DNA from 2 places in the Robertmurraya mesotrionivorans genome. Region 1 is predicted to be linked to the other one. Evidence: predicted binding sites of a transcription regulator. Region 1 holds the regulator's gene; the other holds the start of a gene.
The links. Region 1 encodes Rex, which represses fermentation and respiration genes when NADH is low (regulators of the CRP and FNR family bind a similar motif). Its sites were predicted from a motif close to TTGTGAAATATTTCACAA; they were not measured.
Positions count from the first base shown of each region.

Region 2: a site for Rex is predicted at 1,573-1,590, ahead of ACRX5O_RS20825 (cytochrome ubiquinol oxidase subunit I). Genes of this name have one in related genera too.

Region 1 is NZ_JBPCCH010000016.1:6,141-9,562, reverse strand. It holds gene groES (co-chaperone GroES) at 48-332, opposite strand; gene ACRX5O_RS19215 (CPBP family intramembrane glutamic endopeptidase) at 634-1,368, shown strand; gene ACRX5O_RS19210 (YdiK family protein) at 1,365-1,577, shown strand; gene ACRX5O_RS19205 (redox-sensing transcriptional repressor Rex) at 1,605-2,264, opposite strand; gene moaC (cyclic pyranopterin monophosphate synthase MoaC) at 2,292-2,786, opposite strand; gene ACRX5O_RS19195 (ABC-F family ATP-binding cassette domain-containing protein) at 2,926-3,422, shown strand, end outside.
Region 2 is NZ_JBPCCH010000020.1:45,030-48,451, forward strand. It holds gene cydB (cytochrome d ubiquinol oxidase subunit II) at 1-149, opposite strand, end outside; gene ACRX5O_RS20825 (cytochrome ubiquinol oxidase subunit I) at 149-1,546, opposite strand; gene ACRX5O_RS20830 (DUF3231 family protein) at 1,759-2,742, opposite strand; gene ACRX5O_RS20835 (YwbE family protein) at 2,844-3,035, opposite strand; gene ACRX5O_RS20840 (VOC family protein) at 3,192-3,422, shown strand, end outside.

The DNA of each region.
Region 1 (3,422 bases):
AATCTATTCTGTCTTCGTTTAGTTTTTAAATTATGAAAGTTCTACTCTTATCCAAGAATAGCTAGAATATCGTTTTCACGTAGAATTAAGTACTCTTTTCCTTGGTACTTAACTTCTGTGCCAGCGTATTTTGAGAAGATAATGCGGTCGTCCACAGAAACTTCAAGAGCTACACGCTCACCGCTTTCAAGTACGCGGCCAGTGCCGACAGCAACTACTTTGCCTTCTTGAGGCTTCTCTTTAGCAGAGTCTGGTAGTACAATACCGCTTGCCGTTTTTTCTTCCGTTTCAACTAGCTCAATTACAATGCGATCACCTAGTGGCTTTAACAAGTGAAACAACCTCCTCAAATATATGTAAGATTTAATTATTAGCACTCACTTAACTAGAGTGCTAACACAACTATTATATTAATGAATCTCTTCATTTTTTGCAAGCGAGAAACCGCTTTTTTTTATAATTTTTTTGTAAAAGTCCTCCCATAACTTGTTAATTATACAACCTTACTAAGTATGTACTTTTCCACCTATTCTATCCATATAATGCTAAAATACGGACAATAATTCTTCTTATTTGATACAACCTGATGTTTACGAGTAGAATAACTATATTGGATTGAAAAGGAGACTTGTTTTGAAACGTGAATATTGGATTATATTAATTGCTTATATTGCTATGCAGCTTTCAAGCTTTATTGGTGTCCCTATAACCTCTCTCGTACTAGAAATGATTGGTTTTGAAACAAACTCTCAAGGGTTTGCAGGTGTCACTTGGCTTGTTATCAGCTTTTCGATCACACTTGTCATTGTCCTGCTGTTGTTGCGTGAAGAGATGGTAAACGCAAATGAAGTAAGAAACGGAGCAAGCTTAGGTCGGTCGATCCTCTGGTCCATCACAGGTGTCTTTCTTGCCCTATTTGCCCAAGCCTTTGCTGCAAATATTGAACGTTGGATTGGTATTGAGGTAGGATCTGATAATACACAGCAGATTTTACGTATCATTGAATCTTTTCCTATTATGATTGTCGTTAGCTCGGTTATTGGTCCTATATTAGAAGAAATTGTCTTTCGTAAGATCATTTTTGGGGCTTTTTATAAGCGTTTTAACTTTTTCCTATCTGCCTTGCTTAGCTCCGTCATTTTTTCTTTTGCCCATATGGAGCCTGAGCACACCCTACTTTATTCCGCGATGGGATTCACCTTTGCGTATTTATACGTAAAAACCAATCGTATTCTCGTTCCGATCGTTGCTCACGTATCAATGAATACGTTCGTTGTTCTTGTGCAATCCGTATATAGGGAAGACTTAGAAAAATTAATCAAACAAGCAGAACAAATGCAAAGCTTTATTGGAGGATTCTTCTTATGAGACAGTCACCTTTATTCTCAGGTATTATATACATCATCTTAGGTGCTCTGTTCACAGTGTTTGCGATACAGGACTTACAGCAAAATGGAGAGTGGGGCTTTTTTACCTACCTGCTAGTCTTGCTAGCTACATTTGATATTGGTTCAGGCATTCGGATGATTCTTTTACATTTTAAAATCAAAGAGATGAAGAAACAGCAAAAGAAATAGCCGCTCCAATAAGGGGCGGCTTGTTGTTTATTCCTCTACCATTTCTTCATCCACTGAATAGTGCTTTAAAAAGTACACAAGTGACTGTAACTCAATAGCGAGATCAATATGATGAACCCTGATCGATGATGGAACCGTTAATCGGGCCGGTGTAAAGTTTAAAATTCCTCTCACCGTTCCTTGAACCATTCGATCGGTAATGGATTGTGCAACCGTTGCTGGAACGGTTAATATCGCTACTTGAATATCTTCTCTTTCAATAACCTCTTCTAAATCATCCATATGATAGACAGGCACTTCTCCAATTTTTGTGCCTACCTTTTCTTCTACTACGTCAAATGCAACAGCAATTTTTGTATTATTATTTTTTAAGAAATTATAATTTAAAAAGGCTGTCCCTAAATTCCCCACCCCGATTAACGCTACCTTCGTTAACTCATCTTGGTCGAGTGTTTTACGGAAAAAGGATAATAGATAGTTTACATTGTAACCGTATCCCTTTTTGCCTAACGCTCCAAAGTATGAAAAATCTCTTCGGATCGTTGCAGAATCGACCTTCACCGCCTCACTTAGTTCAGCCGATGAAACTCGTTGCTTTCCTGATGAGTGTAAACTATTTAAAAAGCGATAATACAATGGTAGTCTTTTCGCCGTTGCTTGTGGGATTTTCATGGATTCATTACTCATCGTTCTTCCCCTACCTTCTATCTTTAACTAATATAGTTTCTCTTCTCTTTTAAAGTCACCGTTTTTACCACCCGTTTTTTCAACAAGGTATGTTTTCCCGATAACCATTCCTTTATCTACTGCTTTACACATATCATAAACGGTAAGCGCACAAACAGAAGCGGCTGTTAACGCTTCCATTTCTACACCCGTATTCCCTTTTGTCTTTACACTAGCAGAAATATGTAGAGTATGGCAATGGTTATCTGATTCCCAATCAAAAGAAATATCGACACCGGTAAGTGGAATAGGATGACACATTGGAATAATATCCCATGTTTTTTTACTAGCCATAACCGCTGCAACCTGTGCCACTGCTAGCACATCACCTTTTTTCATTTGGTTATGTGTGATACGATCATATATCTCTTGATTGACTGTGATACTAGAATGGGCAATGGCCGTCCGTACTGTTTCGGGCTTATCACTCACATCTACCATTTTCGCTCTGCCTTCTTTATTAAAATGAGTGAACTCTGACATCTATTATACACCTCTTTCAAAATCATACACTATTTTCCTCGTTCTGTATGAAAACATTGTAACATACTTCACAACTCATATCATTGCTCATCCGTATTGAATGCGATACACTAACCGTAGAAGTATAGAGGTGAAATCAATGATACTACTACAAGTGAACCAGCTTTCCAAGTCTTATGGAGCTGACCTTATTTTATCGAATATAAAACTAGAAGTTCAAACAAGAGACCGTATTGCCTTAGTAGGTCGAAATGGGGCTGGAAAATCTACTTTACTCAAGATTATTGCCGGCCATCTTTCCTATGAATCAGGAGATTTAATCAAACCCAAACATGTAACGATCGGGTATTTGGCTCAGAATACAGGTCTTGTCTCCGGATTATCCATTTGGGAAGAAATGCTTACCGTTTTTGAACATGTCATGAACCAAGAGAAAGAGCTTCGTAAGCTTGAGGAAAAAATGGCTGATCCTACCGTATTTGAAGATGCTGCTTTGTACGAGCGGACAATAAAAGAATATGACCATCTCCAAAATGAATTTAAGGAGAATGGGGGGTATCAGTACGAGTCTGATATACGCTCTGTCCTACATGGATTAAATTTCCACTCATTTGATTACTCTACGAAAATTGATAG
Region 2 (3,422 bases), on a different contig from region 1:
CCAATGGTATTGATTAGTACACGTCGTTCAAAATCATTTCTGGCTAATAGACGTACCGACATACCCACGCCAAAATCAAAGCCTTCCAGGAAAAAGAAGCCAATGAACAGAACAGCTACTAATATGAACCAAAGTTCACTTAACCCCATCACTGATACACCTCCTTGTCAAATGGGTCAATTGGAACATCAATCGATTGAACGTCCTCATGATGATCAACTCCTTTTTTAATCTCTCTAATAAACAAGTACACAAGCACGATAGCTAAAATTAAATAGATGGCTGTAAACGCGATTAAAGAAAATAACAAAGACTGAACAGAAACATTTGGTGATACAGATGCAGCTGTTGTCATTAGTCCAAATACAGTCCACGGTTGTCTACCAATTTCAGTCATGATCCATCCAGCAGAATTTGCGATAAACGGGAAAGATATAAGTCCGACTAACAGCTTTAAAAAGAAGGTTCTTCTCATGAGTGATTCGGTAAATTGAAACCACAGACCTAATGCCGAAACCAAAATCATTACACCCCCAGCACCTGCCATAATGCGGAAGCTCCAAAATGTTGTTTTCACTGGTGGAATATAATTTCCTGGACCATACTTTTCTTCGTATTCCTTTTGGAGCGTAAGCATTCCTGGTACACTACCGGAAAACTTCTCGTATGTTAAGTAACTTAATATGTATGGAATGCTTATTTCGAATGAATTTTCTTTATTGTCTGTGTCGATATGTGCCCATATTGTCCAAGCAGCAGGATCACCACTGTCTTCCCACAATGCTTCACTGGCAGCCATTTTCATCGGCTGTGATTCCATTAAATGCTTTGCCTGCTCATGTCCGCTAAACGCTACCCCCACTCCAGAAACGAGTGATACTACCATCGCTATTCGGAATGATCTTGCGAAAAATTCAACTTCTTGTTTTTTTAGTAGCTTATAGGCACTAACCCCTCCAATAAAAAAGGATCCTGTAGCAAGCGCACCAAAAATGACATGTGGAAATTCAACAAGAAGCTGCGGATTTTTTAACAAAGCAAAGAAATCATTCATCTCTGCTCTCCCATTATTCATGACAAATCCAACTGGTTCCTGCATAAACGAATTCGCTGCTAATATCCAAAGGGCTGAAAGCATCGTTCCAATCGAAACAAGCCAGATACATAATAAATGGACTTTCTTAGATAGACGGTTCCATCCAAAAATCCATAAACCGATAAAAGTAGACTCCATAAAAAAAGCTAATAAAGCTTCAATAGCAAGCGGAGCACCAAATACATCCCCGACAAATCTAGAATACTCTGACCAGTTCATTCCAAATTGAAATTCTTGAATAATTCCTGTTACGACCCCGACAGCAAAGTTAATCAGAAACAGATGTCCCCAAAATTTTGCCATCTTCTTATAGATTTCTTCATTTTTGACGACATAGAATGTTTCCATTAACGCAACCATAAACACTAAACCAATCGACATTGGTACGAATAAAAAATGGAATATCGTAGTAGCTCCAAACTGAAGCCTTGCCAAAAAAAGCTCTGTCATTAGCCCTCACTCCTTGTGTTCATTAAATGTTCACTAATTCACAAGAGTGAGTATAGCTTAAAAATTTGTTTAAATGTTGAAGTAAATTTATACACTTTGTGACATTTGTAACACACAAGACAAAATTATAGAATCGTAGAAAATGCAAAACCACCCTATCTTCCAAGGGTGGCTTTGTTTAGTTTATTTAATTCCGCACAGATAAACAAAATTTACTTGATCGTCTGCGGGGGCTCTTCCATCCAACCATTCTGAATCATAAACTTTGCTCCCTCATGGGCATATTCAAAAATATCCTTCATATACGTTGCTAGCTTTACAGGTAAATCATTTCGTAAGCTAAAGGCTGTTCCGATGGAGTTTCCTCCTAACGAAAAGCTACAGAAAAGACTGATAGTGTACATCATTATTTTATCTGAAAATGGTGGAACTTTTGAATCTGTTATATTCCCCCCAGCGGTACTAGGAACTTGTATATTGTTCTGTAAAAGAACTTCACTCATATCTTTGATGGTTGATTTAGCTAGTTCTCCACCCTTTTTAAAGTATTTTTTTACCTCTTTTTCTTTTGCAACCTGAGCAAAACCAAAAATCATTTGCATCCCTGTCACATTTGACTCAATCCCATGGTAAATATGAGCAATTTCCACCGTATTTAGGGGTCTTTTTTCACTAAACAGTTTTGCCCCGTCAAGGTAGTCATTTGTTTTGACAAATTCAATTGATTTTTCAATTGTTACGTATGGCGCTCTTGGAAGAAGTCCTTTTTTCAGCAAATACTTTGTACAATCATCGTAATATTTTTGAGTCATCTTCGTTAAATCTCTAAAAAGAAGAATGATATCCTCCCGATAAACCATAGTTAAGTTTAAGGTATGCATTCCCGAACTGATTTGTTTTACTAACCGGACGAACATAATATCAAAGCCATTATCATAAAGCTTCGGTGCATCTTTATTTACATCTTGAGGAACGAAGCCAATCGGAATTGGAATTCCCTCTGCATTAAACATAGAAACCATCCGTGCAATAACCGGTTGAATTTCGTCTCTTAAAGAGCTCATGATTTCTCTTGCTTCATGATCATCAGCTTTATTGATAAAGTAGTCTAGCATTTGAAAAAGCATTGTTTTTTGTTGATATGTAATCCATAGTGTTCCAATTTCTGAAGATGTCATTGAAGGTGTATCAGGCATTTTCATTTCCTCCACGCGTCAATAAATAGTTTTCTTACCATTATTTTGTACGTGAATAAAATAAAAATTCTATTGTTTTTAAAATACCTACTTCTGGAAGATTATAATATTTCCTTTACTCTCCCAACCAAACCATTTTCTAGCATCACCTTGATTCCATGTGGATGAGTAGGGCTATTTGTAAGGATTTTTGCAACCACACCTTCCGTTAGTTTCCCTGTTCGCTGATGTGCTTTTTGTACCACCTTTACACGGCTACCAATTTTTATGTTTTCTCTTTTTTGTGACAACATTTTTTCCGCTCCTCTACTATGTATGAGTTAATTATCGTCTATTTTTACCACATTTCCAAATGCTAGGGTCTATTCCCTTTTAAAATTAATTAGGTTTTTAATTAAAGCATTGGATATAATGGAAGTGATTGTACTATTTTTTTAGGAGTGAAGATGATGTCTGTTGATGTGTATCTTGTTTTTGATGGTAATTGCAGAGAAGCTGTTGAATTTTATGCAGATGTGTTTCGGACGGCGAAACCAAATATTATGACTTTTGGAGATACTCCACCTCATCCAGATCATCCACTTCCAGAAGAAGCCAAAAAATTAGTCATGCACACACGTCTTAGCATTGACGGAACGAATGTGATGTTTTCCGATAACTTCCCTGGAATGCCGTTTGTT